2 regions of the Rhizobium sp. KNZ2-6A genome follow, and region 2 is predicted to be linked to the other one. Evidence: riboswitches for the same ligand, from Rfam matches in the RefSeq annotation. Region 2 holds a riboswitch; the other holds the start of a gene.
The links. A riboswitch is a leader RNA that binds a small molecule or an ion and turns the genes downstream of it on or off. The one in region 2 is predicted to bind cobalamin.
Positions count from the first base shown of each region.

Region 1: it holds a riboswitch for cobalamin, as region 2 does, so the genes downstream of both, ACPYOP_RS16855 (aromatic ring-hydroxylating oxygenase subunit alpha) here and cobU (bifunctional adenosylcobinamide kinase/adenosylcobinamide-phosphate guanylyltransferase) in region 2, are expected to answer to the same signal.

Region 1 covers NZ_JBNDIC010000022.1:74,421-78,554, reverse strand. The annotation lists gene ACPYOP_RS16870 (FAD-binding oxidoreductase) at 1-166, opposite strand, end outside; gene ACPYOP_RS16865 (L-threonylcarbamoyladenylate synthase) at 186-1,160, opposite strand; gene ACPYOP_RS16860 (DUF6656 family protein) at 1,219-1,836, opposite strand; cobalamin riboswitch at 2,186-2,389, shown strand; gene ACPYOP_RS16855 (aromatic ring-hydroxylating oxygenase subunit alpha) at 2,487-3,731, shown strand; gene ACPYOP_RS16850 (FAD-binding oxidoreductase) at 3,734-4,134, shown strand, end outside.
Region 2 covers NZ_JBNDIC010000035.1:35,191-39,324, forward strand. The annotation lists gene cobN (cobaltochelatase subunit CobN) at 1-83, opposite strand, end outside; gene cobW (cobalamin biosynthesis protein CobW) at 320-1,369, opposite strand; gene cobU (bifunctional adenosylcobinamide kinase/adenosylcobinamide-phosphate guanylyltransferase) at 1,375-1,899, opposite strand; cobalamin riboswitch at 2,041-2,440, opposite strand; gene ACPYOP_RS22250 (chloride channel protein) at 2,620-4,134, shown strand, end outside.

The sequences.
Region 1 (4,134 bases), on a different contig from region 2:
CTTCGACCGAGCCCGGTTTCAGCAGCATCGGCGAAGCGCCGTGATAGAGACCCCGATTTTCCACCAGATGCGGCGCGATCTCCGCTGGGTCTCCCACAGCATGCTTTTCGCCGACGATGGCGGCGAAGCGGTCGAGGAGGGCGGAAGAAGGGGCGGAGTTGCTCATGGCGTATCCTTTGCCGGATTTAGTCTCTGGGCGCTGCTGCGCGGCGCAGCCGGTCGTTGATGGCCTCGCCGAGGCCCTCGTCGGGAATATGCGAAAAGGCGATGGTCTCCGCACCCGTGGCATCGGCGCGCTTCATGAAGTCGAAGAGGTTTGCGGCAGCTTCCGAAAGATCGCCGGTGGCGCTCAGATCGAGCACGGCAATAGCCTTTTCGATGCCGGCAATATCAGGCGTCCCGAAGCGGATCAGCGCCTCGTTTGCGGAAACCTCCATCGCGTCGAGCCGCACCGCTGCTCCCGGCGCATAATGCGAGGCGAGCATGCCGGGCGCCTCGATGGCAGCGGAGGCCTTCTTCTTGCGCTTCAGCGCCTTGCCCGCCACCCGCTCGATCTCGCTTGCCGCGAGGCCGCCCGGTCGCAGCAGGCGCATCTCTCCATCCTCGACCTTGACGATGGTCGACTCCACGCCGACGACCGAGGCCCCGGCATCGAGAATGAGGGTAATGCGCTCACCGAGATCGTCATGGACATGGTCGGCGCTGGTGGCGCTGATCTTGCCCGACGTATTGGCGCTCGGCGCGGCAAGCGGTCGGTCGAAGGCGCGGATCAGCTCGCCGGCAAAGCCCTGGGGCACACGGATGCCGACCGTATCGAGCCCGGCGGTCGCCAGCGGATGGATGCCGCTATCAGGCTTGAGCGGCAGAACCAGCGTCAGTGGGCCGGGCCAGAAAGCTTCCGCCAGCTTGCGCGAGATCGGGTCGAAGATGGCATAGCGCTCCGCCATGGCAAGGTCGCTCATGTGGCAGATCAGCGGATTGAAGCGCGGACGTCCCTTCGTCTCGTAGATCCGGGTAATGGCGGCAGGATTGGTAGCATCGGCTGCAAGGCCGTAGACCGTCTCCGTCGGCAGGCCGATCGGCAGACCCTGGGCAAGCGTTGCCGTCGCGACCTCAATCGCCGTTTGCGGATGTTCGAGAATATCTATGTGTCGTGCCATGGCCTGCCTGCTTGCAGTTCAGGCCGTTCTTATGCTCTTCGAGTTTTCGGATCAATCGTCAAAGCTGGCGAATGATATCGCGAAGCTGCTCGTTGCGGGCGCCGAGGAGGAGAACATTGCGGATGGCGATCTGCGGATCGTGAGTGTGGAACAGCACGCCGTTGCCTCTGACGTCGCGGTTGATCGTCAGCTTCTTGTCTTCGGCTTCCTTGTCCGGATGGATCGCGACGGCGAAATACAGCCGCGAATATTTGAGGCTGATGTCCTCGAAGAAGTTCTCTTCCTGGCCGATGCGGGCAAAGAAGTTGGCGATGTAGAAGGCCCAGTTCACTTCCTCATATCGCGCGAACTGGGTCCGCGCGGCGGTAACGTGACAATAGCCGAGATGCGGCGTGTCCTTCAGCGTGTGATGAAAGATGAGCTTCGGAAAGCGGATGGACTTGTGGAAATTGTTGAGCCGGTCATGGGTCTTTTCGCCGGCGTCCCGGAGCTTCAGCGCCGTGCGTTCGGCCACCTGTTCATGGGTCAGGTATTCCCGCTCTTCCGCCAGCCAATGCGGCCTGTTGCGGTTGATGCGGCCGGTGCGCAGGAATTCGCTGTAGCCCGTCGTCGATACCGCTGCCGCCGGTTCGGGCTCGGCGGGCTTCCCAGCGTCGAAATATCTGAGTTTGGCCATGCCGGATCTCGCTGTAAATCTCTTTAGGCGACATGATGGATCACGGAGCTTGAGCCGAGCTTGATCGCACTGAGCCGAAGGCTCCCGATGGCGGCTCTGCGGGCGCTCTCCGCCGCCCAGTCATTCCCCTGATTATCGGCCGTTCGAGGACCTGTCGCAATCAGGATAAGGCGTCGTTGACGGAATGCGTATGCGATGCGCGGGCCATCTCCTATGCAAGCGCCTAAGAGATTGAACCGTCTCTCTATATTGTCACGATATGCAACCGTCCCATCATCCGGTTTCGCTTGTCGTCAATTTCGAAGCCGATGTCGCATTGCAGCACAGCGGCCGATCGGGCCGAGGGATATGATGACATCAATCTCAAGGTGCCGTCTGCTAGGGAGACGGAGAATTGGGAAGCCGGTCAAAATCCGGCGCTGCCCCCGCAACGGTGGTGGAGTAAGGCATGGCGAATTAAGCCACTGGGTCGATCGACCTGGGAAGGTGCCATGGGGCTCTGGAAACAGGGCCGCTCCAGAGCCCGGAAACCAGCCTTGGGCACATATGGTTTACTGACCGCGGCGGGCGGTCGGGACATTGCTTTCGGCTGTCTTCAACCGGCCGTGCATGTCCTTCGCCCGTTTCCTGGTACTGCGAAGGATAGGCAAATGGATATCGGCAGCAAAGTTCTGCGGCAATTGAAGAACCACCGGACGGGTTTGAGTCTGGAACAACCATTCTATACCGATCCGGATTACTTCAAGCTCGATATGGAGACGATCTACTATCGCGACTGGCTGTTCATCGGCCATGATTGTGAAGTGCCGCGCGCGGGCAATTATTTCACCGTCCAGATCGGCGATTATCCCGTCGTGATCGTTCGTGGCCGCGATCAGGTCATCCGCGCCTTCCACAACAGCTGTCGCCATCGCGGCTCGCGCGTCTGCACGACCGAGCGCGGCTCCTCGGCGAAGCTTGTCTGCCCCTATCACCAGTGGACCTATGAGCTCGACGGCTCGCTGCTCTTTGCCCGCCAGATGGCGGAGGATTTCGACAAGAGCCAGCATTCGCTAAAGCCGGTTCATTGTGAAAGCGTCGGCGGCTACATCTTCATCTGCCTCGCGCAGAACGCTCCGGATTTCGCGCCGGTTCGCGCGACGATCGAGCCTTACATGGCACCGCACCGCATCAGCGAAGCCAAGGTTGCCTTCCAGAGCACCATCATCGAAAAGGGCAACTGGAAGCTCGTCTGGGAAAACAACCGCGAGTGCTACCATTGCGCGGCCAATCACCCGGAACTTTGCCGCACCTTCCCGGAAGCGCCGACCGTTACCGGCGTGCAGGGCGCGATGAACGACCCCGTCATCACCGAGCACTGGCAGCGCTGCGAAGCGGCCGGCCTGCCGAGCGAATTCAAGATCTCGCCGGATGGTCAGTTCCGCGCCGCGCGCATGCCGCTGATCGAGGGGGCCGAGAGCTACACCATGTCCGGCCAGAATGCCGTCAGGCGGCCGCTTTCACCCGATGTGACGATCAATGGCATCGGCACCATGCTGTTGTTCCATTACCCCACAACATGGAACCACATCCTCGGCGACCACGCGATTTCCTTCCGCGTCCTGCCGATCAGCGCCGAGGAAACCGCCGTCACCACCAAGTGGCTCGTCCACAAGGATGCCGTCGAGGGCGTCGATTATAATCTGGAAGAGCTGACGCACGTCTGGACCGAAACCAACGATCAGGATCGCCGTATCGTCGAGGAAAATGCCTTCGGCATCCGCTCCCCGGCCTATGAGCCCGGCCCCTATTCGGAAATCCATGAGGGCGGCGTCATGCAGTTCGTCGAATGGTACACGACGTTTATGGTCAACCGGCTGCAGGGCGACCAGGCCAAGCTTTCGGCGGTTGCCTGAGCATGAACATGACCGTCTCCCTTTCGCACCGCCACCTCGACCAGATGCAGCCCTGGAGTGACAGGCAGCATCTGCTCGAATGCCTCTCGGCAACGCCCGAAGCGCCCGACGTGATGACCTTCACGTTCCGGTCCGATAAGGACAACTGGTTCCGCTATCTGCCGGGCCAGTTCGTGACGCTGGAGTTGCCGACGGCTCCGGAGCCGGTCATGCGCACCTATACGCTCTCCTCGACGCCGTCGCGGCCCTTCTCGGTCGCCGTGACGGTGAAGGCACAGAAGGATAGCATCGGAACGCGCTGGATGTTCGAGAACCTGAAGCCGGGCATGCGCATCAAGGCTTTCGGCCCGCTCGGCGATTTCAGCCATATCCGTCATCCCGGCGAAAAATATCTCTTTGTTTC
Region 2 (4,134 bases):
ACGATATCGCCGGGCGATTGCCCGAGATCGATCGCCTCTTCGCCGTCGCTGATCGTTCCCTTTTGAGCTAGAAGGAGATGCATTAGACCTTAGAGTATGCGGCGGCATACCCCCCTCTGTCACGTTGTGACATCTCCCCCACAAGGGGGGAGATCATTCGGAGCCATGCTTCGCTGAACTTACCTCCCAAAGCCCCAGCAACTCCCAACATCGGTTGTTTTACGATGTGGCAGCCACGAGTTTCCAATCTCCCCCCTTGTGGGGGAGATGTCCCGCGAGGGACAGAGGGGGGTATCGCACGGCAAAGACGCAGCATCGATCAGACCAACGCTTCAATCGCCTTGCGCACGATCGTCTCGTCCATCTCATGCAGGCCGATCACCACGAGCCGGGTTGCGCGCGCTTCGCCCGGTGTCCAGGCGCGATCGAAATAGGTGTCGATGCGGCTGCCGACAGCCTGAACTTGCAGACGCATGGGCTTGCCGGGGACATCGACGAAGCCTTTGAGGCGCAGCACGTCATGTTCTGCGATCACGCCCTTCAGCGCATCGATAAAGGCGGCTGGATCGGCAATCGGGCCGAGTTCGACGACGAAGCTGTCGAACTCATCGTGATCGTGCGGCGTGCCGTCTTCATGCTCGAGTTCGTGATGGGATTTGCGGTTGACGATGTCGTCTTCGGTGCCGATGCCGAGGCCGAGCAGGATGGCGGCGGGTACATCGCCATTCTTCGCTTCGATGATCGTCGGCTTGCGGACGGTGCGGGAGGCAACCTCGGCGCGGACACGGCCGAGACCGTCGACGTCGATCAGATCGGTCTTGTTGAGCACGATCAGATCGGCGCAGGTCAGCTGATCCTCGAATAATTCTTCGATCGGGCTCTCGTGGTCGAGCGAATCATCCTCGACACGGGCAGCCTCGACGGCGTCGTGGTCGTCGGCGAAACGGCCGGCGGCGACGGCGGCACTATCGACTACGGTGATGACGCCGTCAACGGTGACGTGGGTACGGATGTCAGGCCAGTTGAAGGCGGCGACCAGCGGCTGCGGCAGCGCGAGGCCCGAGGTCTCGATGACGATGTGATCCGGGCGCGCGTCGCGCTCCAGCAGTTTCGTCATGGTGGGGATGAAGTCATCGGCGACCGTGCAGCAGATGCAGCCATTGGTCAGCTCGATGATGTCGTCTTCGGTGCAATTCTCCGCGCCGCAGCCCTTGAGCACATCGCCATCGACGCCGAGATCGCCGAATTCATTGATGATCAGCGCGATCTTCTTGCCGCCGGCATTCTGCAGGAGGTTGCGGATCATCGTCGTCTTGCCGGCTCCCAGGAAGCCGGTGATGACGGTGGCTGGAATCTTTTCCTGGTTCATATGGATCAACCCTTCATTTTCAGCGGCAATCCCGCTGCGATAAAATAAACTTCGGCACTCGCCGCCGCGACCATCTGGTGCAGGCGGCCGGCATGGTCGCGAAATTCGCGCGCCATGCGATTTTCCGGCACGATTCCAAGCCCGACCTCGTTGGAGACGAGAACGAGCCGCGATCGTGCAGTCGGCAGAAATGCAGTCAGGGCGGCAAACTCCGCCGCTATGTCCCGCTCCGCCATCATCAAATTGGTCAGCCAGAGCGTGAGGCAGTCGATAAGCACGGCGCGCCCTTCGGCGTCGATCGCGGCGAGCCGCTTGACGAGATCGATCGGCTCCTCATGCGTCTGCCATAGATCGCCGCGGCCGGCACGGTGCTGAGCGATCCTCTCGCGCATCTCATCGTCCCACGCCTGACCTGTCGCCACATAGTGACGTTCGAGACCGGTGTTGGAAATCAGGGATTCGGCGAAACTGGATTTGCCGGAGCGGGCGCCGCCGAGGACGAAAACAGCTCGGGAAGCAGAAGACGACATGCGTTATTCCCGCTCCCGCGCAACAGCGAGGGCCGGCGGCATGAAGCCGTTACCGGAAAAGAGGCGCCTACACGCCGAAAACTCGTCTTGCGCCATAACAACCTCCGTGCTGGCAGCGGAACTGACGTTCCAGAACAGGCTCTGTGCCCGGCACGCATGGCAGGTCTCCTGGCTCGCGGATAAGGCGCCGCGACGGGGGCGGACCGAAATCGGTCGCCCCCGATCGTGCGCCAGCGGGTCTTCCTCGCCTTCCCGGCAATTCATCATGAAAAGGCGGACGATTCGTAGACTTAAGAGGCGTCCAGCCCGGGTTGATCATGATGCCACGCCAGTGGCTTTTTCGACTTGTTCCTGCCCCGCCCCGTTCGCCCCATGCGAACCATCGACGGAATGGGCTTCAAACCGAACGAAAGACCCTGACCGCTCTACAGTCGCGGGGTCGGCTGTGATGAGAACGCCCGGATTGGGTCCGTCCCTTCACATTCCCTTTTCATCCCATGCGACAGATCGCCGCTCGGGAACCATTCGTTATGCCGGCAATGATTAGGCTTTCACTGAGTTCAAGTCAATCAAGGGCATGGGATGCGACGCTGAGCGTCCCGATTGCGAAATCGCCCAATATTCCCAGCAAATCAGCGGCTTTTTTGCCGCATTTCTTTGATGTTAGAAGTTTATAGAGGGTAAGCCCTCACATCCGAGTAAACCATTCGTTCGTTTCCAATGTTGCAGAAATTCCAAGCGCGACGCCTCGGCGTCTTCTCCGCCCTGTTCGATCTCGGTCGGTTCAGAGCATTGCTGCGCCGTGGCGAATTGGGACTTGTTTTCGCCGGCGCACTGGCGGGAATAGCCTCCGGCTGCGCCGTAACGGCGATGAGCTTCATCTCGCGTAAGCTTCACAGCCTCATCTACGGCATAACCGACTATGAGCGCTTGAGCTCGGCGGCAATGGCGATTCCCGACAAATCAGTGTTGTTTATCGCGCCGATCGCCGGAGGCATCATCCTCGGCATCCTGCTCTACATATTGTCGCGCACGCGCAAGAAGCCGATGGTCGACCCGATCGAAGCCAATGCGCTGCACGGCGGCCGCATGTCGCTGACGGACAGCATCCTCGTCGCCGTGCAGAACCTGATCTCGAATGGATTCGGTGCCTCCGTCGGGCTCGAGGCCGGTTACACCCAGCTTGCCGCCGGCATCGCCTCAAAATTCGGTTACAAGATGCAAATGCGGCGCGCGGATCTGCGCATGCTCGTCGGCTGTGGCGCCGCCGGCGCGATTGCCGCCGCCTTCAATGCGCCGCTCACCGGCGCCTTCTACGCCTTCGAGCTGATTATCGGCACCTATTCCATCCTGACACTGACGCCCGTCGTCGTTTCGGCCCTGATATCGACGATGATCGCAAGATTGCTCGCCGGCGATGACTTCGCCATCGATATCGGCCATATTGGATCAATCGCCCCAGCCGATTATCTGCCGGCGCTTCTGCTCGGCGCCTGCTGCGCCGGCGTCGGCATCCTGATCATGCAGGGCGTCGCCTGGACCGAGGAGCTGGCGCGCAAGAGCTCCATCGCGCCGCCCTTCCGCCCGGCGCTCGGAGGTCTTGTTGTCGGCATACTGGCGCTGATCTCCCCGCAGGTTCTGTCGGCGGGGCATGGCGCGCTGCATCTCAACCTATCGACGGACGTGACGCTCAGGGCCTTGGTCGGGCTGTTCCTCCTCAAATCGCTGGCCTCAGCGGTCTCTATCGGCTCCGGCTTCAGAGGCGGCCTCTTCTTCGCATCCCTGTTCATGGGTGCGCTTCTCGGCAAAATCTTCGCCTATTGCGCCCCCTATTTCGATCACAACACGCTGACGCCGGCCGTCTACGCCGTGGTGGGCATGAGTTCGCTGGCCGTCGCGATCATCGGCGGCCCGCTGACGATGACGTTCCTGGCGCTGGAGATCACCGGCGACTTCCCGATCACCGCCCTGGTGCTGGCTGCCGTCATCACGTCGTCGCTCGTGGTCCGCACCAGCTTCGGCTACTCCTTCGCCACATGGCGCTTCCACCTGCGCGGCGAGAGCATCCGCAGCGCCCACGACGTTGGCTGGATCCGCAATCTCACGGTGGCCCGCATGATGCGCCCCGACGTGCACACGGGAAGCATCGACATGAGCATCGAGGAGTTCCGCAAGAGCTTTCCGATCGGCTCGGCGCAGCGGGTCATCCTGCTCGACAAGAATGACAAATATTCG